2 regions of the Thermus tengchongensis genome follow, and region 2 is predicted to be linked to the other one. Evidence: riboswitches for the same ligand, from Rfam matches in the RefSeq annotation. Region 2 holds a riboswitch; the other holds the start of a gene.
What was found. A riboswitch is a leader RNA that binds a small molecule or an ion and turns the genes downstream of it on or off. The one in region 2 is predicted to bind cobalamin.

Region 1 (10,575 bases), on a different contig from region 2:
GAGGGGGCGGCTTAAGTACCCCGCCATGGCTTGCGCCACGGCGGGGGCCCCAAAGAGGCCATGAGCACGCCACTTTGGCTTTGGCCGATGCGATGGGGCAACCTTTGCGTGCGGGTGCTTAAGTGCCCTGTGGGGCATCCAAAACCCATTTGGGCCTTCCCACCCCTTTCCCCAAGCCTCCCCAAGGGCGCAGGCGCCGTTGACCCAAGCCTCAACCATACAGGTGCGCCTCCACCTCCGCTACGCTAGACTACGCCGCATCAAGGCCCTTCCTGAAGACCATGGACCCGGACATGGTGAGCCTCGAGGGGGCCAGGCAGGACCCGGATTTCCTGCAGGCCCTTGCCGAACTTTCCCTGAAGATAGGTCCCGGTGCCTTTGATGTCCACTCCCCCTTGGGGGCCTCGGTGGAATAGATCCAACCCCCGCCTCGAGGGGTACCTCCGCCACCTGTTCCCAAGCCGCCTATGGGTAAACCCGGACTACGGTCTGAAGACCCGCAGACCCAAGGCCGTGGGTAATCTCATCGGTGGAGAAGACGGTTAGGGAGGAAGCCATGCTCACAGGGAAAGCAGCGGCCCCTATGCCTTCGCCTCCCTCCTTGACCGGGTCACTGGGCATCCCTTGGGCGACAAGCCCCGCACCAGGGATAGAGGCCAAAAGCCGCCAGGGCCAAGGTCACCGCCGGGTTCAGGTGAGCCCCGGGGGCTGGCTAGCCCAAACCTCCATCCGCACCGCCCATCGCTTAACGCCAGGCACCCATTCCCGCGGCGGGGGGCCAGGGACCTGGGTCCACCATTCCCAAGCCAGCGCCTTTTCCTATCCCGAGATCGTTGCCCCATCTAAGATGCCCCCAGGAACCCCCCCCTAACATGGGGTTATGCTGGACGACATCTTGAAACCCATCCATGGAGGGCCCGACGATGGCCCCGAACCCCTCTACGATTTCTCCACCAACGCCAACGCCCTAGGGCCTAACCCCGTGGTCCTTCGGTACATCCGGGCCAAGGACCCAAGCCGCTACCCTGACCCCCTCTACCGCCGCCTGCGCCGCCTCCTGGCCGAGGCCCACGGGGTCCAGCCGGAGCAGGTGGCGGTGGGCACGGGCACCAGCGAGCTCATCCACCGCCTGGCCCGCTGGAACTACCTGCGGGGCCCCATTCTTCTCCTTAAGCCCACCTTCAGCGAGTACGCCCGGGCCGCCAGGGCCCTGGACCTGCCCCTTTGGGAGGCGGAGACCCCGGAGGCATTCCTCAGGCTGTTGCCCAGGAGCTCCTTGGCCTTCCTCTGCCTCCCCAACAACCCCACGGGGGAGGTGTACCCCTTTCTGGAGGAGGCCGCGCAGAGGGCAGGTGGAGCCTTGGTCCTGGACCTGGCCTACTACCCCCTGCTGGAAAACCCCCCTCCCCTGCCCCGGGAGGCCTGGCTCCTCTTCAGCCCAAACAAGGCCCACGGCCTCACGGGGGTGCGGGCCGGGTACCTGGTGGCTCCCTTGGACCTCAGCCACTTCCAGAACCTGGCCCCCTCCTGGCCGGTTTCCGTGTACGGTGAGGGGCTTTTGGAGGGGCATCTGGACCCCGAGGCCGAGTCCTGGTTGGCGGAAACCCGGAAGGAGCTCCACCGCCTGAGGCGCCTCCTGGCCCAGGGGCTTAGGAGGATGGGCCTCGAGGTGCGGGAAAGCCCTGCCAACTTCCTCCTGGTGCGGGTGGGAAAGGCCACGGAAGTGGCCAAGGCCCTCCGGGAACAGGGCATCCGGGTGCGGGACGCCACCAGCTTTGGCCTCGGGGAATGGCTCAGGCTCTCCGCCCAAAGGGAGGAGGCCATTCAGGCCCTTTTGCAAGCCCTAAAGGAGGTCTTGGCCCGGGTACACTGAGGGGATGACGGACCTAAGTAGCCGCACGCAAAGGCTGCCCCACCGACCAAAGCCAAAGCAGCGTGCTTATGGCCTCTTTGGGGCCCCCGTGGTGGCGCAAGCCACGACGGGGTACTTAGCCCCTTGCCCCAAGAGGACGTTGCGGCCGTGGAAAGCGCCTTACCCCTTCAGCCCCGATGCCCGCCAACCCTTGGACCGGGAGCCCTTGGAGCCTTGCTTGGTCCTCGGGCGGGATAGGGCAGGCCCTGGCAACGGGAGTCCGGGAGCGCAATGAGGGCCAAGGCGCTTGCAGTCTGGGGCACGGGGAGCGGGGTAGGGAAAAGCCTCCTTACCGCAGGCCTTCTCCGCCACTTCAAGCGCCTGGGCCTCCGGGTAGCCCCCTTCAAGGCCCAGAACATGTCCAACCACGCCCGGGTGGTGGCGGGAGGGGAGATGGCCAGCGCCCAGTGGCTCCAGGCCCTGGCGGCGGGCGTCCCCCCCGAGCCCCGCATGAACCCCATCCTCCTAAAGCCCATGGGGGAACGGTCCTCCCAGGTGGTCCTCCTGGGCCAGGTGAGCCCGGAGCTCTCCCGGCTTTCCTGGAGGGAGCGGCGCCCCCACCTGGAAGGGGTGGTGCGGGAGGCCCTGGAGGGGCTTCTCCGGGACTACGACCTGGTGGTGATGGAGGGGGCGGGAAGCCCCGTGGAGCGCAACCTCTGGCCCGACCTTCCCAACCTGAAGGTGGCCCAGTGGGCAGAGGCCAAGGCCCTTCTGGTGGCGGACGTGGACCAAGGGGGCTCCCTGGCCGCCCTTTACGGCACCTGGGCGCTGTTACAGGACCACCGCCAGCGGCTTCTGGGGTTTGTGTTCAACAAGTTCCGGGGGGAGCTGGAGCTCTTAAAGCCCGCCTACGGGCTCCTGGAGGCCTGGACCGGCGTGCCCGTCCTGGGAACCCTACCCATGCTGGGGTTGGAGCTTCCCGAGGAGGATGGGTTCCGGCACCGGCCCCGGGCCGCGGGCCATGGAAAGGTGGCCATCCTCCGCTACCCCCACGCCTCTAACCTGGACGAGTTCTGGCCCTTGGGGGAGCTAGCCCAATTGGTCCAGGCCCGCACCCCGGAGGAGGCGGAGGGGGCCTGGCTCCTGATCCTTCCAGGAAGCCGCCTGCCCGCCGAGGACCTCCCTTGGCTCAGGAACTTCCTGCCCCTGATCCGCGACCACCTGGCCCAAGGCAGGCCCGCGCTGGCGGTCTGTGGGGGAGCGGAAATGCTGTCACAGGCTATCTTGGACGAGGAAGGGGTGGAAAGGAAGGGCACCTTCCCAGGCCTCGGCCTCCTTCCCTTCCAGGTGCGGATGGAAAGGCGCAAGACCGTGGCGCGTAGGCGGCTCCTCCTCCAAGGCCTAGGGGGCTTCTGGGACCGCCTGAACGGCCTCGAGGTGGAGGGGTACGAGATCCACCATGGCCAGGGGCTCCCCCTCTTCCACCAGGAGGGCCCCCTCCTGGCCACCTGGCTCCACGGCCTCATGGAAAACCCCGGGGTGCAACGGGCCCTCTTTGGCCGGGAGGCCAAGGGGCTGGAGGAGGCCCTGGAGGAGCTGGCGGACGCCCTGGAAGCGCACCTGGACCTGAGGCCCCTCCACCGGGCCCTGGGGCTTGCGGAAGAGGCCCAGCCCTTGGCCCCCGGACGGGAAAGTCCAGACCCCCCTCCTAGACCCGGCCTCGTCCTCCTCCTGGGAGGGGCGAGAAGCGGCAAAAGCCGCCGCGCCCAAGAGCTTGCCGGCCCCTTTGCCACCCTCATCGCCACCGCCGAGGCCAGGGACGACGAGATGGCGGAAAGGATCGCCCGCCACCGGGCCGAGCGCCCCCCCACCTGGGAGACCCTGGAGGAGCCCGTGGACCTGGCCGGCGCCCTCCTCGAGGCCCGCCACCCCACGGTGGTGGTGGACTGCCTGACCCTGTGGGTGGCCAACCTGCTGGAAAGGAGCCTGGATCCCATATGGGAGGCCAAGCGGTTCCTGGAGGCCATCCCCCGAAGCGGCAAACGGGTCATCGCCGTCTCCAACGAGGTGGGCATGGGCATCGTCCCCGCCCATCCCTTGGCCCGGCGCTACCGGGACATTTTGGGGGAGGTAAACGCCCTCTTCGCCCAGGCGGCGGAGGAGGTCTACCTCATGGTGGCGGGCCGGGCCCTAAGGCTCTAATGCTCTATCCCCCTTTGGGCGGGCACCCCCAGGTCGAAGGCGTGCTTCACCTTGCGCATCTCGGTGACGGTGTCCGCCAGGGCCAGCAGGGGCTCAGGGGCCCCCCTCCCGGTGACCACCACGTGCACGTGGCGGGGGCGGCTACGCAGGGTATCCAAGAACTCCTCCAGGGATATCCAGCCGTAGCGCAGGGGGTAGGTGGCCTCATCCAGGACGACCAGGTCCCACGCCCCCGAGAGGAGGGCCTCCTTGGCCCGTTCCCAGCCCTCCAGGGCCAGGGCCTTGGAGGCCTCGAGGTCCCGGCTCTTCCAGGTAAACCCGTCCCCCAGGCCCTCAATGGGGATGCCCAAGGCCTCCAGGGCCCGGTGCTCCCCGAAGCGGGCCCCCTGGTGCTTGAGGAACTGGAAGATGCGCACCCTAAGCCCCCGGCCGTGGGCCCTTAGGGCCAGGCCGAAGGCGGCGGTGCTTTTGCCCTTGCCGTCCCCCGTGTAGACCAAAAGGAGGCCCCGCCTCTCCCCTTGCGGCTTGGCGTAGGGCTTCACCCGCTTAGGCTCCTCCACAGGGCATAGCCTACCAGGCCCCCCAGCTCCGAAAGGGCGATCATGGCCCCCAGCACGTCCCCGTTCACCCCCCCAAGCCTCCGCGCCGCCAGGTGGGCGACCCCCCAGGCCGCCAGGAGGGCCAGGAGGGCGGGCCCCGGGTAGAGGAGGGGGAAGGGCAGGGCCAGGAGGAAGGGGGGAAGCACCGGGCCGCCACGGATCAGCCCCGCCATCCCCGGGTGCAGGAGGGGGTAGCGGTTCAGGAAGGGCAGGATGGCAAAGCGGGCGAAGCCGGGAAGGAGGAGGAGGAAAAGGGGATCCCGCACCAGGGCCAGGGCCTGCCAGAGGAGGAGGAGGTACACCCCGCCCACCCCGAAGGCGAAGGCCCCCAGGTGGGGGTCCTTGAGGAGGCGGAGCCGCTCCTCCCTGGGCCTGGCCCCGAGAAGGGCGTCGGCGGCGTCCAGGAGGCCGTCCAGGTGCAGGAAGCCCGTGAGCCCCAGGAGGAGGGCCAGGGCCAAGGCGGCGAAGAGCCCCTCGGGGAGGGGGAGGAGGGCCAGGAGGGAGAGGGGAAGCCCCAGGGCGTAGCCCGCCACGGGGAAGAAGGCGGTGCTCCGCCGGAACTCCTCCGGAAGGGCCTCCTTGGGGGCCAGGGGAAAGACGGTGAGGAGGGCAAGGGCCAGGCGCAGGGTCCGCCGCATGGGCTAAAGGCGGTCGGAAACCCCCGCCTCCTCAAAGGTGGCCATGTGCAGGATGCGGGCCGCAGCCCGGAGGAGGGGCATGGCCAGCACCGCCCCCGTCCCCTCCCCCAGGGCCAGGTCCAGGTCCAAGAGGGGTTCCAGCCCCAGGGCCTCGAGGATGGGCCGGTGCCCCGGCTCCCGGGAGAGGTGCCCGGCAAAGAGGTTTTCCTTTAGGCCAGGCTCCAGCCGCCAGGCCAAAAGGGCCCCCGCGGAAACGGGAAACCCGTCCAGGACCAGGGGAAGCCCCGCCCGGTACCCTTCCAGGTACACCCCGGCGATGGCCAAAAGCTCCAAGCCCCCCACCTCCGCGGCCACCTCCAAGGGTCCCATCCCCGGGCGCAGGCGGGCAAGGGCCTTCGCCACCGCCTCCCGCTTGCGCTTTAGGCCCTCCTCCCCCACCCCCGTGCCCCGGCCCACCACCCTCTCCGGGGGGAGGCCCAGAAGGGCCGCGGTGAGGGCGCTGGCCGCGGTGGTGTTGCCGATGCCCATGTCCCCCGCCGCCAGCAGGGTGGCCCCTTCCGCGATGGCCAGACGGGCGGCCTCCCGGCCCGCCTCCAGGGCCTTTTCCGCCTCCTCCAGGGTCATGGCCGCCTCCCGGGCCAGGTTTCCCGTGCCGGGGCGCACCTTGCGCCTCAGGAGCCCGGGGTGGTCGGGGAGCTCCCCCTTGACCCCCACGTCCAGGACGTAGACCCGGCAGTCCGCCACCGCCGCCAATTGGTTGATGGCCGCCCCGCCCCGGAGGAAGTTCAGGACCATCTGGCGGGTGACCTCCTGGGGGTAGGCGGAGACCCCCTCCGCCACCACCCCGTGGTCGGCGGCGGCCACCACCACCGCCCCGGGCCCCAGCTCCGGCTGGACCCTTCCCTGGAGGGCGGCCAGCCTAAGGGCCACCCCCTCCAGCCGGCCCAGGGAGCGGGGAGGCTTGGTGAGGCGCTCCAAGCGCATTTGGGCTGCGTGCAGGATTTCGTGGTTCATACGCCCCAACTTTAGGCGACGGCCACCCTTGACAGCAAGACCCCACGGAAGCACAATGGGCTCAGGCCCTCAGGCAAGGGCCCATGCGGCCGGGGTGCCCTAGGACCCGGATGTCCTGGGGCGCAAAAGGGGGAAGACCGGTGAAAGTCCGGCGCTGTGCCGCAACGGTAACCGGCCCAACCCACGACCTGCCCACTAGGCCGGAAGCCCGAATACCCGCCCCGGTGCGCGCCTCACCTGCCCCCGAGCAGGGGTGAAAGGAGGCGGAGATGCGTGAAACAGCATTTTCCCGGCATAGGACCCTTTGCTCCCGTTGCCAAGGGAGTACCCCATGAGCGGCCTCGAGCTCTTGGCCGTGGCCTTGGGGATGCGCCACGGGGTGGACCCTGACCACCTGGCGGCCATAGACGGCGTTTCCCGCCTGCGCCCCTCACCTTGGAACGGGGTCCTCTTCGCCTTGGGGCACGGGGCTGTGGTCACCCTTTTGGCCTTTCCCGCAGCCACTCTCCTAGCCCAGGTGGACCTAGAAGCCCTGCACCTTTCCGTTTGGCTCCTCCTCCTGGTGGCGGGCGTGAACCTCTACCGGCTCCTACGCCCACGGGAGGAAGTTCCGGCGAGACTCCCCATCCCCAACCCTCTCCTTTTGGGCCTCCTCTTCGGCCTGGGCTTCGAGACGGCCAGCCAGCTTTCCGCTCTGGCCTTGACAGCGGAGCTCTCCCCCTTGCGGCTCGGGCTCTTTTTCACCTTGGGCATGCTCCTAGTGGACGGGGTGGACGGCCTCCTGGCGAGCCGCCTGCAGAACCTGGCCCAAAACTCCTCCAAGGCCCAGCGGGCTAGCCGCTTTCTAGGCTGGGCTGTGGTGGCCTTAGCCTTGGGCCTGGTGCTGGCCGAGGTGGGGGGTGTGGATCTCGAGGCCCTAAGCCTTCCCCTAGGCTTAGGACTTTTCGCCCTTCTGGTTTCCCTGCGCCTTTACGCCCTGCGCCCAGCATGAGCCACCCTTACCCACCCCCTAGGGACAAACGGGGAAGCCGCATCGGCTTCACCACGGGGGCCAATGCCGCTGCAGCAGCCAAAGCAGCCGCCTTAGCCCTTCTAGGAGAACCGCCCCGGGAGGTGGACATCTGGCTTCCCGCAGGCTGGCGGCAGCGCTTCGTCGTCTCCCGGCTGGAGCCGAGGAAAGAGGGCTTCCTGGCCGGGCTCATCAAGGACGCGGGGGACGACCCAGACGTAACCCACGGGGCGGAGATCCAGGCCTACGTTACCTTTGCCAGCGCCGACACCCTGGAGGGAGGGGAGGGTGTAGGGGTGGTGACCAAACCGGGCTTAGGGGTGCCGGTGGGCGAGCCTGCCATCAACCCCGTGCCCCGGCGGATGATCTGGCAGGCGGTGCGGGAGGTAACGGACCGCCCCTTGCGGGTAGTCATCGCCATTCCCGGAGGGGAGGAGCTGGCCCGAAAGACCCTGAACCCCAGGCTAGGGATCCTAGGGGGGCTTTCCGTCCTGGGAACCACCGGGGTGGTAAAGCCCTACTCCACCAGCGCCTTCCGCATGAGCGTGGTCCAAGCGGTGGGGGTCGCCCGGGCCAACGGGCTTCTGGAGATTGCCGCCACCACCGGGGGGAGGAGTGAGCGCTTTGCCATGCGCCTCCTCCCCCACCTTCCGGAGATGGCTTTCATTGAGATGGGGGACTTCGTAGGGGATGTGCTCAAAGCGGCCAAGAAGGTGGGGATCGAGGTGGTGCGTGTGGTGGGAATGATCGGGAAAGTATCCAAGATGGCCGACGGCAAGACCATGACTCACGCCGCGGGGAGCGAGGTCAACCTCCCCCTCCTCCTCCGCCTGCTAAGGGAGGCGGGGGCTGGTAGCAGGGCTCTCAAGGAGGCTGAGGGCGCGGCCACCGCTCGCCGTTTTTTGGAAATTGCTCTGGAGGAGGGGCTCGATGGGTTCTTCCTCAACCTCACACGCCTGGCCCAGGAGCGGTTGCAGGCCTACATCGGTCCCAGGCCTTTGGTGAGCGTGGCCCTCACGGACTTCGAGGAGGGGCGGTGCCTCGCCGCCTGGCCCGATCGGGAGGTTTACCGTGGATGAGCTTGTCCGGAAACGGCAAAACCCCGCTCACCAGCTCACCCCTAAGGGGCGGGCCATCGAAGAGGAAAGCTTCCGCATTGTGGACGAGGAGGCCGGCCCCCATGGGTTCTCCCCCTGGGAGTGGCCCATCGTTAGGCGGATGATCCACGCCACCGCAGACTTCGAGTACAAGGACCTCACCCGCTTCCGCCCGGGAGCTGTGGAGGCGGGCCTGGAGGCCCTGAAGGGAGGGGCGAGGATCCTGGTGGATGCCCGCATGATTGCCTGCGGCCTCAACCCTGAAAGGCTACGCATCTTTGGCAACGAGGTGGTGGAGCTTCTCTCCCACCCCGAGGTGGTGGCCCGCGCCCAGACCACAGGAGGCACCCGGGCCGAGACCGCCGTGGCCTACGCAGAGGAGAAGGGCCTCCTGCAAGGGGCCATCGTGGGGGTGGGCAACGCCCCTACCTTCCTCCTGGCCCTGGTGGAAGCCATCCGCCGGGGGGCTAGGCCCGCCCTGGTCCTGGGGATGCCCGTGGGGTTCGTGAACGTGGCCGAGGCCAAACGGGCTCTCATGGAAGCCCCGGTGCCCTGGATCGTCACGGAGGGGCGCAAGGGTGGGTCCACCTTGGTGGTGGCTGCCCTCCACGCCCTAATCCGCCTGGCCGCGGACGGTGGGGTGGACACCTCCCGCACCCTGAGGGGAGGGTAGGATGGCCGGGGTCTACCTCATCGGCCTGGGGGCTCGGGGGCGGGAGGGCCTGAGCCTGGCCGCTTCCCGCAGGGTGGCCGAGGCTGAGGTGCTGGTGGGGGGAAGGCGGCACCTGGCGGCTTTTCCTGAGCATCCTGGGGAGAAGATGCCCCTGGGGGATTTGGAAGCCGCCTTGGACCTGGCGGCCAAGCGGGTGGCCGAGGGGAAGCGGGTGGCCTTCCTGGCCTCGGGGGATCCCCTTTTCTTCGGCATGGGCCGGAAGGTCCTGGCCCGGTTTCCCGAGGCAGAGATATACCCCGCCCCCACGGCTTTCCAGGAGGCCTTTGCCCGGCTGAGGCTTCCCTGGGACGAGGCCCGCTTTTTTTCCGTGCACGGAAGGCCCCTGGCGGGAGTCCTCCTGGAGGCAAGCCTTTCCCGCCTCAGCGTGGTCTACACCGATCCGGAGAACACCCCAGCCCGGGTGGCCGAAGCCCTCCTGGCCATGGGGGCCCGGGGCTTCCGGGCCTACGTGGCCGAGCGGTTGGGGGAAGAGGGGGAGAGGGTGAGGGGTTTCGGGAGCCTGGAGGAGGTGGCGAAGGAGGCCTTTCAGGACCCCAATGTGCTCATCCTCGAGGCCAACGGACCCCTTCCTCCTCGGCTCGGTTTCTTCCGGGACGAGCTGTTCGAACAGCGGACCCCGAAGCGGGGCCTCATCACCAAGCGGGAAGTACGGCTCCTGGCCTTGGGCCTCCTGGCCCTTCCCCCGGACGGGATCCTTTGGGACATCGGAGCGGGAACGGGTAGCGTGGGGCTCGAGGCCGCCCGGATTGCCCCTTGGGGATGGATCTATGCGGTGGAGAAGAACCCGGAGTCCTGGCCTCATATTCTGGAAAACGCCCGCCGGTTCGGGGTCCACAACCTCACCCTAGTCCGGGGGGAGGCCCCTGGGGCCCTAAAGGGCCTGCCTGCCCCCCACGGGGTCTTCGTGGGGGGCAGCGGAGGGGAACTGCCCAGCATCCTGGAGGAAAGCCTCCTGGCCCTAAGGCCCGGAGGCCGCCTGGTGGTGGCCGCCCTTACCCTGGAAAACCTCTCCACCGCCTACGGTTTCCTGCGGGGCACAGGGCTTCCCCTGGAGGGCATCCAAGTGCAGGCGAACCGCTTGGTGCCCACAGGCCCCTACTTCCGGCTGGAGGCGCAGAACCCCACCCTGCTGCTGGCGGTGACCAAGGAGGGAGGATGAGGCTTTACCTAATCGGCGTAGGCCCAGGGGATCCAGAGCTCCTCACCCTCAAGGCGGTCCGGCTCCTCCGGGAACTCCCCGTGCTCTTCTACCCCCTGGAGGAGGGACGGGAACCCTTGGCCCTGAACATCGCCCGGCCCCACATCCCCCAGGGGAAGCCCCTCCTGCCGGTACCCCTCTTCACCGGGGGGGATCGGGAACGGGCAGAGGTGGCCCGACGGGAAGCGGCCAGGCGCATTAGGGAAGCCCTGGCCTGGTACAGGGAAGGAGGG
Region 2 (10,575 bases):
GGGAGCTCCGCATAGGGGGCGACGGCTTCGGCCCCCAGGGCCTGGGGAAGATCCAGCTTCTCGGGCCTCGAGGCGGAGGCCAGCACCTTTAGGCCCATGGCCTTTGCCACCTGTACCAAAGCGGTTCCCAAAGCTCCCGCTGCTGCCTGCACCAGGACCTTTTCCCCGGGCTTGGCCCCCGCCTGCCTCAGGGCCAGGTAGGCGGTAAGGAAGGAAACCGGGTAGGCGGCGGCTTCCTCCGAGGAGAGCCCCTCAGGCACGGGTAGAAGGGCTTCCCTGGGCACGGCTACCTTCTCTGCCAGGGCCCCATGCCCCATCAGGGCGGCGAAGCGCCGTCCCTCCACCCGGCCCACCGCTTCCATGCCCGGCACGAAGGGCGGATGCGTCCGGGTGAGGTATCCGCCAAGCCGCATGAGGTGGTCGGCAAAGTTCAAGCCCACCGCTTCCACTTCCAACACCACCTCACCCGGGCCCGGCGTGGGGTCGGGGATCTCCTTAAGGGTCAAGGGGCCTTGAAGGCGTTCTTGCACCCAGGCGCGCATGCCAGGAGTCTACCCCTTCACCGAGCCAGCCAGGAGTCCTCGAAGGAAGTACCGGCCCAGGAAGATGTAGACCAGAAGGGTGGGTAAAGCGGCCAGAATGGCCCCGGCCATGGGCAGGTTCCACTTCACCGCCTCGCCCCCCGCCAGCTGGGCCAGGGCCACGGTGATGGGCTGGCTCTCGGGGCGGGTGAGGGTCACGGCGAAGAGGAACTCGTTCCAGATCTGCGTGAACTGCCAGATGGCCACCACCACGAAGGCGGGGGCGGAAAGGGGCAGGACCACGTGGCGGAAGATGCCGAAGAAGCCCGCCCCGTCGATGCGGGCGGCCTCCACCAGCTCGTCGGGGATCTCCGAGTAGTAGTTTTTGAAGATCAGGGTGACGATGGGGATCCCGTAGACCACGTGCACCAGGATGAGCCCCCAGAGGGTGCCGTAGAGCCCGATGGCCTTCACGAACTGGAAGAGGGGGATGAGGATGCTCTGGTAGGGGATGAACATCCCGAAGAGCATGAGGGCGAAGAGGAGGTTGGAGCCCCTGAAGGGCCACTTGGCCAGAACGTAGCCGTTGAGGGCTCCCACCAGCGCGGAAAGGGCCGTGGCCGAGAGGGCCAGGACCGCGCTGTTTTGGAACTTGGGCCGAAAGGCCTCCCAGGCGGTGCGGAAGCTTTCCCAGTAGACGGGATCCGGCCAGCGCCACACCGCATCCAGGGTGATCTTGGCGGGTTCCTTGAGGGCGGTGAGGACCACCAGGTACACGGGCAGCAGGAAGAACAAGGTAGCGAGGAGAAGGAAGCCGTAGAGGAAAACCCGCCCCATCACCGCTGCACCTCCTTCTTGAGCTGGCTTGCCAGGTAGGGGATGACCACCACGGCCACCAAGAGCAAAAGAAGGATACCGATGGCCGCGCCCTTGGCGAACTGGTTCCCCCGGAAGGCCAGGAGGTACATGTAGATGGCGGGCACATCCGTGGGGGCGTAGTCCAGCCCGGCCATGGCGAAGATGAGGTCAAAGATCTTCAAGGCGATGTGCCCCAGGACGATCATGGCCGAAAGGGTGATGGGGGCGAGGAGGGGGAAGATCACGTGGCGGTAGGTCTGCCACTCGCTGGCCCCGTCCACCTTGGCCGCCTCCAGCACCTCCACCGGGATGCCCCGTAGCCCCGCCAGGTAGAGGGCCATGGTGTATCCTGACATCTGCCACACCGCCGCCAGGATCACCCCCACCAGGGCCAGGCTGAAGCCGTGGGGCTCGGGGTAGGGCAGAAGCTGGACGTGCCGCCCTAGCGTGAAGGCCCAAAGGAGGAGCACGCTTGCGGAGAGGAGGCTCCAGAAGCGCCGCTTCCCTTCCCCTGCCCGGTGGGCCTGCCAGCCCAGGTAGAGGAGGACCAGGCCCACCACGAAGGCGGTGTAGAGGGGAAGCTGGTTCCAGTCAAAGACCAGGACCTGCGCCCGGGTGGTGAGCCAGGGAAAGCCGAGGGGGGGTAGGCCGAAGAGGGTGGGCAGGACGTTCACGCCCCCCTGCGGCTGCAAGAGCCAGCGCCAGATGGTGCCGGTGACCACGAAGGAAAGGGCCATGGGGAAGAGAAAGACGGTGCGGAAGAAGCCTTCCCCTTTGGGCCCCCGGTCCAGGGCCACCGCCAGGAGGAGGCCCAGGCCCAGGCTCCCCCCCATGAAGAAGAGGGTGAAGAAGATGAGGTTGACCACGCTCTGGCGAAAGCGCACGTCCACGAAGCCGGTGAAGAGCTCCCGGTAGTTCTCCAGGCCCACGAAGCGGAGTTCGGGCCTTAGGGCCAGGGCCTGGGCGGGGTTTTTCCCCCAGTCCGTGAAGGACACCCAGAGGTTTTGTCCGATGAAGCCGTAGACGAAGATGCCCACCGCCACCAAGGAGGGGAGGAGGACCAAGAAGGCCGTGATGCGATCGCGCATAAGTCCTTTGGGGAAAAGCCCGTGGGGGCTTTTGCCCCCACGGGCCGAGGGGTTCTAGCGGCCCAGACCCACCTGGTTGGCGATGGCCTGGGCGGCGTTGGCCGCCGCCTGCGGGTTCTTGCTCTGCAAGAAGATCTCCATCACCGTGCCGAACTGGCTCATGAAGCTCTCCGGCGCCACCGCCCCGTGGACCAGGGAGCCCACGATCCGGTTCGTCTTCCAATCCTTCATGGCCGACTGGCCGTAGGCGTTGTACTTGGCGGGGTCGGAGTCCAGCCTTGCGGCGATGGAGCCCTTCAGGGGGTTAAAGGTGTCCTGGCCCTCCTTGGAGCCCACCAGCTTGAGCCAGTTGATGGCGTTTTGCCGGTTCTTGGCCCCCTTGGGCAGGCCAAAGGAGTCGGAGAGCATCATGAAGATCCCGGAGGTGCCGGGGGAAGGGGCCCAGGCGAAGTCGGTGCCGGGCCTGAGCTTCAAGGTGGTGCTCATGTAGCCTGCGGCCCAGTCGCCCATGATGTTGAAGGCGGCTTTGCCCTGCACCACCCGGTCCACCGCCTGCTGCCAGGAAAGCCCGGCGGCGTCCTTGTTGGCGCAGTCCAGCACCTTGCCGAAGGTTTCCCACACCGCCACCGCCTTGGGGTCGGTGAACTTCAGCTTGCCGCTCCAGAGGTTGGCCCAGCCGTCCGCGCCCAAGGTGGCCAGGGCCACGCTCTCCCAGAGGTGCTGCTGGGTCCAGTTCTCCCCCAGGGCCAGGGGCGCCTCGAGGCCCTTCCGCTTCAAGGTCTGGCAGGTGGCGAGGAACTCCGCCCAGGTCTTGGGTGGGGTCACCCCCCATTCCTTCAGCTTGGCGGGGATGTACCACATGACGTTGGAGCGGTGGATGTTCACCGGCACGCTCCAGATGCCGCCCTTGTAGGAGAGGAGGTCAACGAGCCCCTTGGGGAAGGCCTGGAGCCAGCCTTCCTGCTTGAAGAGGGCGGTGAGGTCCTCCATGCGGTCGGCCACCACCCAGGTGCCGATGAGCTCCTGTCCCGCGTGCACCTGGAAGGTGTCGGGCGGGTCGCCGCCCAGCATGCGGGTCTTCAGCACCGCCTTGGCGTTGACCCCAGCGCCGCCGGTCACGGTGGCGTTGATCACCTCCACCCCGGGGTACTTCTGCTTGTAGAGCCGGATGAGGGCTTCCAAAGCCGGGCCCTCGTCCCCTGCCCACCACGAGAAGATCTCCAACTTGCCCGTTTGGGCCAGGGCGTTAAGCCCCAAGGCCACGCCGATCGCCAAAAGCCACTTCCTCATACCGACCTCCATTGCGACGTGGGCGTTCCGCCCACAGGCCGCCCAGCTCAAAAAACCTCGCCAAAAAGAGGCTGGCCCCCCCTACCGCTGGGGCCAGGTGGCCGTAGACCGAAGGGCGCACGGGGAGGTCCCGGTGGGCCTCCAAAAAGGCGTGGGTCCGAAGGGACTGACGCAGGGGGGCTTCCAGGTACGGGAAGAACTCCGCCGCCTTTCCCCCTACCACCACCAAGGCGGGGTCGTAGGCCACGGCCAGGTTGGCCAGGAAGCGGCCCAGGGCCTCCCCTAGGTGGCGGATGGCCTCGAGGGCCTTGGCCTCCCCCTCCTTGGCCTGCCGGAGGAGGGCCTCGAGGTCCTCCGCCTGGCCTCCCAGGGCCTGGTGGTGGGCCAGGAGGTTGCCCAATCCCAGCTCCGTTTCCAAGCACCCCCTGCGGCCACAAGCGCAGGTTTTTTCCCCCTGGCCCAGCCAATGGCCCACCTCCCCTGCGGCCCCGCCTGCTCCCCGGAGGAGGCGGCCTTCGGCCACCACCCCTACCCCCAAACCGGTGCTCAGGACCAGGTAGGCTAGGTTGGCCTCCCCGTGGAAGAAGACCTCAGAGAGGGCCGAGGCCTTGGCGTCGTTCTCCGCAGCCACCGGAAGGGGAAACTCCTGGAGGAGAGGCTTGAGGTCTAGGCCACGCCAGCCCAGGTTGGGGGCCAGAAGGAGGCGGTCTTCCACCACCACCCCAGGCAGGGTGAACCCCAGGCCCAAGGGCCCAGGCACGTGGGGCCAGACCTCGGCAAGAAGCCGTTCCAGACGTTCCTTGGGACCGGCCTCCCGGGGGTGGCGCCACTCCTTGGCCCACAGGACCTCCCCCCGCCAGTCCAGGGCCAGGAGCACTGTCCCCTCCACCCCGAGCTCCGCTCCCAGGGCGAAGCGGGCCCGGGGCCTGAGGTGCAGGAGGGTACCGGGCCGGCCCAGGGGAGGGGAGGTGGAGGCCCCTTCCTCCAGAAGGCCTTCCTGCAGGAGCTCGTCCACCAGGCGGCTGACCGCGCTCTTGGCCAGGCCTGTGAGGCGGGATAGGTCGGCCCGGGTGAGGGGGCCCTTGCGCAGGTATCCCAGGATGGCCCTGCGGTTCAGCCTGCGGATCTCCTGCGTGTCGCCCTTGCGCACCTCCCACCTCTTTAGTTCGTTCTCGGCACTAAGTAAAGCACGGGCGTGTTCCGGTGTCAAGGCCTTGTCAGTTCCCGGCCTTAGGCCTTAGCCTTTCCCTAAGGCCCGCTAGGGCCCCAAAGCCAGGTCCCGTTGCCCTGGTGCCTGGGCGCGTAGTCCAGGCTTAAAGTGGGGAAGTCCGGTGCAAGTCCGGCGCTGTCCCGCAACGGTAACCGGCCAAGCTTTGCGCCCCGCTTCGCAGGCCGGAAGCCCGAATACCTGCCAGGGCCGCCCGTCAGACCCCAAGGCGGGCACCTCACGCGGATGGGGGAGCGATGGGGGCTTAAGAGCCTTTTCGGCCCCTGCCGCTTTCCGGCAGGGGCTTTCCCTACCTCTCCCAGGCCTGGCCCTAGCGGCCTTAGGGAGGTAGGCATGAAGAAGCTACTGGCGTTTCTGACGGTCCTTCTGGCGCTGGCCTTCGCTTTTCCCCTTACCCTCACCGACGACCTGGGGCGCACGGTCACGGTCAAGGCGCCGCCCAAACGGATCGTCACCATGTTGCCCTCGGTGACGGAGACGGTGTGCGCCCTGGGGGCCTGCGATCGCCTCGTGGCCACCGACGACTACTCCGATTGGCCCGAGCGGGTGAAGGCCCTGCCCAAGGCCGGGGGGCTCTACAACCCCAACCCCGAGCTCATCGTGGCCCTTAAGCCGGACCTGGTCTTGGTTTCCAAGTACGGCCGGCTTTACGAGACCCTGGAGCGGGCGGGCCTTACCGTGTATGCGGTGCGCACGGAGACCTACGAGGACATCTTCCGCACCACCCGCACCTTGGGGAAGCTCCTGGGCCTCGAGGGCCAGGCGGAGCGCCTGGTGGCCCAGATCCAGCGGGAGGTGTACCAGGAGGAAGCCCGGGCGGCCAAGGCCAAGGACCGGCCGAGGGTCTACTACGAGATCGACCCTACCCCCTACACCGTGGGCCCGGAGAGCTTCATTGGGGTCCTCATCCAGAAGGCCCGGGGGGTAAATATCGTGCCTAAGGAGCTCGGGCTCTTTCCCAAGATCGCCCCGGAGTTCGTGGTGGAGAAGAACCCCGAGGTGATCGTGGCCACCTACCCGGGTGCCCTGGAAACCATCCGGACGAGGCCTGGATGGAGCCGGGTGCGGGCGGTCCAGACGGGGCGCATCTGCGTGTTCACTGGGGGCCAAGACAGCCTCCTGTCCCGCCCAGGCCCCCGGGTGGCCCAGGGGCTTAGGCTTCTGGTGGACTGCTTCCATGGACGCTAGGCCATGACCCAGGCCCTTCCTTTGGCCCTTAGGCGGAGCCTGGTCCTCCTGTGGCTGGTTTTCCTTCTGCTTGTGGCCCTGGTGCTGGGGGTGGCCCTAGGCACGGTTAGCCTTTCTCCCCTCGAGGTGGTTCAGGCCCTCTTGGGCCAGCGGGAAAACCCCATTGTCACCGAGATGCGCCTGCCCCGGGTCCTGGGGGGGATGCTGGTGGGGGCGGCTTTGGGGGTGGCGGGGGCGGCTTTCCAGGGGCTTTTCCGCAATCCTCTGGCCGACCCCTACCTCATGGGCTCGGCGGCGGGGGCAGCCTTCGCTGTAACCCTTCTGGCTAGCTTTCTGGGGAGTCTAGCCCCTGGCTTTGCCCAGCACGCTGTTTTTCAGGGCTTACCCCCCTCCGCCACCCTCTTCGGGTTCCTGGGGGCCTTTTCCGCCACCCTGCTCACCCTGGTCCTGGCGGGAGGAGCAGCCCGTACCGGGGAGCTGGTCCTGGCGGGGGTGGTGGTGGGGAGCGTCCTGACCGGGGCCACCACCTACCTGATGCTCCAGGACGCCGACCGGGTGCGGGCGGTGTTCGCTTACACCCTGGGGAATCTGGCCTTTTTGGGTTGGCCAGGGGTGAAGGTTCTGCTTCTCTTTTTCCTACTGGCCCTTCCCCCGCTTTTGCTGTTGGGCCGGGTGTTGAACGCCCTCCAGCTGGGGGAGGAGGTGGCCAAGAGCCTGGGACTGCCCCTAGAGGGCCTTAAGCTCTTTCTCCTTCTTACCGCAAGTCTCCTGGTGGCTGCAGCCGTGGCCCAGGCGGGGATCATTGGTTTCGTGGGGCTGATCACCCCCCACCTTTTGCGGCGGTTTCTGGGGGAGGATTACCGGTTGCTCCTGCCGGCCTCCGCCTTGGGCGGGGCGGTTCTGTTGGCCCTGGCGGACCTTTTGGCCCGCACCCTTACCCGGCCGGCGGAGCTTCCCGTGGGGGTGGTCACCACCCTTCTGGGGGGGCCCTTTTTCCTCTATCTGATGTGGAGGCGGCGTGGCAGGGCTTGAGGCCAGGGGGATCGTGGGTCCCTATGCCCTTTTGGGGGTGGACCTGGCCGTAAGGCCAGGGGAGTGGGTGGCCCTCCTAGGCCCCAACGGGTCGGGCAAGAGCACCCTTCTTAGGGTGATGGCGGGGCTTCTTTGGCCTAAGGCCGGGGAGGTCTTTTTGGAGGGAAAGCCCCTTCGGGCTTATAGGAGCTATGTCCGGGGCCGGCTCCTCGCCTACCTGCCTCAGGGGGGGCCTTACCCGGAGGGGCTTTTGGTGGAGGAGGTGGTGCGCCTGGGAAGGCTTCCCCACCTGGGCCTTTGGGGACGGGAGGGGCGGGAGGATGGGGAAGCGGTGGAGTGGGCCTTGGAGGTTACGGGGGCTTCCCGCTTCCGGGGCCGGTACCTGGGTAGCCTTTCCGGGGGGGAGCGCCAGCGCGTCCTTCTGGCCAGGGCCCTGGCGGCCAGGCCCCGTTACCTCCTTCTGGACGAGCCCACCACCTTCCTGGACTTGGAATACCAGGGGGGGTTGCTGGCCCTCCTGCGGGGCTTGGTCGCTAAGGGAATGGGGATTCTCGCCGTCCTCCACGACCCTAATCAGGCAGCCATGGCTGACCGGGTGGTGGTGCTCAAGGGGGGAAGGCTTTTGGCGGAGGGAAGGCCGGGGGCGGTTTTCACCGAGCCCCTTCTCCAAGGTCTTTATGGCCCTGGGATTCGGGTGGCCCACCTCATGGGGAGGCCCCATGTCTACTTGGACGGATAGGGCCAGGCTTTACATCCGGGGCCGCGCTTTCCTCCTGGACCTTGGGGAGGAGGTGGCCTTTTACACGGAGTCCGGGCCCAAAAGGGCCCGCTACCTCCTGGTGGGTAGGCTTTCCCTGCCCGAGCGCTTGCGGCTTGGCCTGCCCCGGGAAGGGGTTCTCCACTACCCTTTGCCGGTGGACCCCTTGGCCTTTGAGTGGGAAGGGGAAACTTTGATCCTTCCAGGGCTCAGGGTGTATCTGGGAGGGCCTCCGGCCTTTGTGGAAACCCCTTACTACGCCTGGCGGCTGTAGGGCTTGGGGTTGCCGAGCCCTCCGGGAGCTCCGAAGAGGGGCCCGCTAGCCCTTGACGGAGAGGCAGGCCACGGGGTAGGGTGAGCTTACCGACCATTCGGTCGCCAAACACGGGAGGTGGCGGATGCGGCTTAAGGACAAGGTGGTGCTGATCACGGGGGCGGCCCACGGGATCGGCCGGGCTACCCTGGAGCTCTTTGCCCGGGAGGGGGCCAGGCTGGTGGCCTGTGATCTGGAGGAGGAGCCCCTAAGGGAGGCGGCGGCAGCCACGGGGGCCTTGGCCCTTCCCATGGACGTGGCCGACCCTGCTTCGGTGAAGAGGGGGTTCCGGGAGGCCCTTCAGGCCATGGGCCGCCTGGACGGGGTGGTGCACTATGCCGGCATCACCCGGGATAACTTCCACTGGAAGATGCCCCTGGAGGACTGGGAGGCGGTGCTCCGGGTGAACCTCACGGGGAGCTTCCTGGTGGCCAAGGCGGCCTCCGAGGCCATGCGGGAGCGGAATCCTGGTTCCATTGTGCTCACCAGTTCCCGGGTGTACCTGGGTAACCTGGGGCAGGCCAACTATGCGGCTTCCAAGGCGGGGGTGGTGGGGCTTACCCGCACCCTGGCCCTGGAGCTCGGGCGGTACGGGATCCGGGTGAACGCCCTGGCTCCGGGGTTTATTGAAACTCGGATGACGGCTAAGGTACCGGAGAAGGTGCGGGAGAAGGCCATTGCCGCCACCCCCTTGGGCCGTGCCGGCCAGCCCATAGAGGTGGCCTACGCCGCCTTGTTCCTTGTTTCCGATGAGTCCAGCTTCATCACCGGCCAGGTACTCTTCGTGGACGGGGGTAGAACGGTGGGGGCCGCTCCTGCCTAAGGGTAGGGAGGCTAAGTACCCCGTCGTGGCTTGCGCCACGACGGGGGCCCCAAAGAGGGCATGAGCGCGCCGCTTTGGCTTTGACCGGTGGGGCAACCTTTGCGTGCGGATGCTTAGGTTCCTAAGGGGGAACCATGGATTTTTCCCGGCTGGATGGTTTTTTGAAGAGGCAGGTGGCTGAGGGCCTTCTTCCCGGGTACGTGGCCCTGGTGGCCCGGGGGGGAGAGGTGGTCTACCAGGGGGTGGGGGGGTATCTGGATCCCGAAAGGGCTCTTCCCATGCGGGAAGACGCTCTTTTCCGCATCTACTCCATGACCAAGCCATGGGTTTCCGCCCTGGCCCTCACCTTCCTGGAGGAGGGTAGCCTTTCCCTCATGGACCCTGTGGAAAAGTACCTGCCGGGGTTCGCCGGGGTCAAGGTGGGGCGGGAAGTGGGGGAGGAGGTGGCCCTCGAGGCCCTGAGGGCGCCGGTTACCGTTTATGACCTTCTGCGCCACACGGCGGGCTTTACCTATGGGGTCTTCTTCCGCTCCCCGGTGAAACGGCTCTACCTGGAGGCGGGGGTGGACCGGTTTGACCTTTCCCGGGAGGATTTTCTTGAGCGCCTGGCCGCTTTGCCCCTGCGTTTTCAGCCGGGAGAGGCCTTTGAGTATGGGCTTTCCACCGATGTGCTTGGACATCTTTTGGAGGTGCTTGCGGGGAGGAGCCTGGCGGAGCTCTTGGAGGAACGGGTGTTCGCTCCCTTGGGGATGCGGGACTCGGGTTTTTGGGCCAGGGATCCCACCCGTTTGGCAAAGCCCTTTCCCCAGGACCCGGAAACGGGCAGGTCCATCCGCCTCATCCCTGTGGAAGCGGAGCCCCCCCGGTATGCGGGGGGCCTGGGCGGGGTGAGCACGGCCTGGGACTACCTGCGGTTCCTGGAGGCCCTGCGCACGGGCCGGGGTGTGTTGCACCCGAGCCTGTGCCGCCTCATGACCCAGGACCACCTGGGCCCCCTTTACGAGGCCGGGTTGCGGCGGGGCCTCGAGTACGCCCCAGGCCCGGGCTACGGCTTCGGCCTGGGGGTGGCGGTGCGTTTGGGCCCTGGGGGTCTGGCTCCGGGAAGCCCCGGGGACTTCTACTGGTGGGGGTTTGCCGGCACCTACTTCCTGGTGGATCCCGCCCTAGAACTGAGCGCCTTGCTTTTCACCCAAGCCCCCAATCTCCTTTCCGTGTTGGAACCGGAAAAGGCTCTTCACTCCCGGCTTGGGCAGCGGCTTGGCCTGGCCTTCCGCACCCTGGTTTACGGGACCTTTTCCTGAAGGGCCTCCACCCCAACCGCCTGGGCCAGCTCCTCGGGAAGGCGCAATACCTCCCCGGCCATTTCGATGCCCACCCCATCTCCTTTCTCCACCACCCTCAGGACCTTTCCGGGAACCAGGCCCAGCTTGGCCAGGAGGTTGAGGGTGCCCCGGTCCTGGGCCAGGGCCCGCACCAC

Region 1: linked by a shared signal. The riboswitch ahead of L1087_RS09515 (HoxN/HupN/NixA family nickel/cobalt transporter) and the one ahead of L1087_RS06200 (ABC transporter substrate-binding protein) in region 2 are both predicted to bind cobalamin.

What each region holds. Positions count from the first base shown of each region.
Region 1 covers NZ_JAKEDU010000007.1:103,692-114,266, forward strand. Annotated here, with positions in the region: gene L1087_RS09485 (hypothetical protein) at 282-416, shown strand; gene L1087_RS09490 (pyridoxal phosphate-dependent aminotransferase) at 881-1,873, shown strand; gene L1087_RS09495 (cobyric acid synthase) at 2,144-4,054, shown strand; gene cobO (cob(I)yrinic acid a,c-diamide adenosyltransferase) at 4,051-4,614, opposite strand; gene L1087_RS09505 (adenosylcobinamide-GDP ribazoletransferase) at 4,593-5,291, opposite strand; gene cobT (nicotinate-nucleotide--dimethylbenzimidazole phosphoribosyltransferase) at 5,295-6,305, opposite strand; cobalamin riboswitch at 6,382-6,543, shown strand; gene L1087_RS09515 (HoxN/HupN/NixA family nickel/cobalt transporter) at 6,637-7,296, shown strand; gene L1087_RS09520 (cobalt-precorrin-5B (C(1))-methyltransferase) at 7,293-8,393, shown strand; gene L1087_RS09525 (precorrin-8X methylmutase) at 8,386-9,084, shown strand; gene cbiE (precorrin-6y C5,15-methyltransferase (decarboxylating) subunit CbiE) at 9,086-10,303, shown strand; gene L1087_RS09535 (precorrin-2 C(20)-methyltransferase) at 10,300-10,575, shown strand, end outside.
Region 2 covers NZ_JAKEDU010000004.1:17,940-28,514, forward strand. Annotated here, with positions in the region: gene L1087_RS06175 (NADPH:quinone oxidoreductase family protein) at 1-542, opposite strand, end outside; gene L1087_RS06180 (carbohydrate ABC transporter permease) at 552-1,358, opposite strand; gene L1087_RS06185 (carbohydrate ABC transporter permease) at 1,358-2,467, opposite strand; gene L1087_RS06190 (ABC transporter substrate-binding protein) at 2,522-3,757, opposite strand; gene L1087_RS06195 (ROK family protein) at 3,714-4,907, opposite strand; cobalamin riboswitch at 5,029-5,187, shown strand; gene L1087_RS06200 (ABC transporter substrate-binding protein) at 5,319-6,173, shown strand; gene L1087_RS06205 (FecCD family ABC transporter permease) at 6,177-7,205, shown strand; gene L1087_RS06210 (ABC transporter ATP-binding protein) at 7,192-7,944, shown strand; gene L1087_RS06215 (hypothetical protein) at 7,925-8,236, shown strand; gene L1087_RS06220 (SDR family oxidoreductase) at 8,361-9,098, shown strand; gene L1087_RS06225 (serine hydrolase domain-containing protein) at 9,233-10,399, shown strand; gene mntR (manganese-dependent transcriptional regulator MntR) at 10,381-10,575, opposite strand, start outside.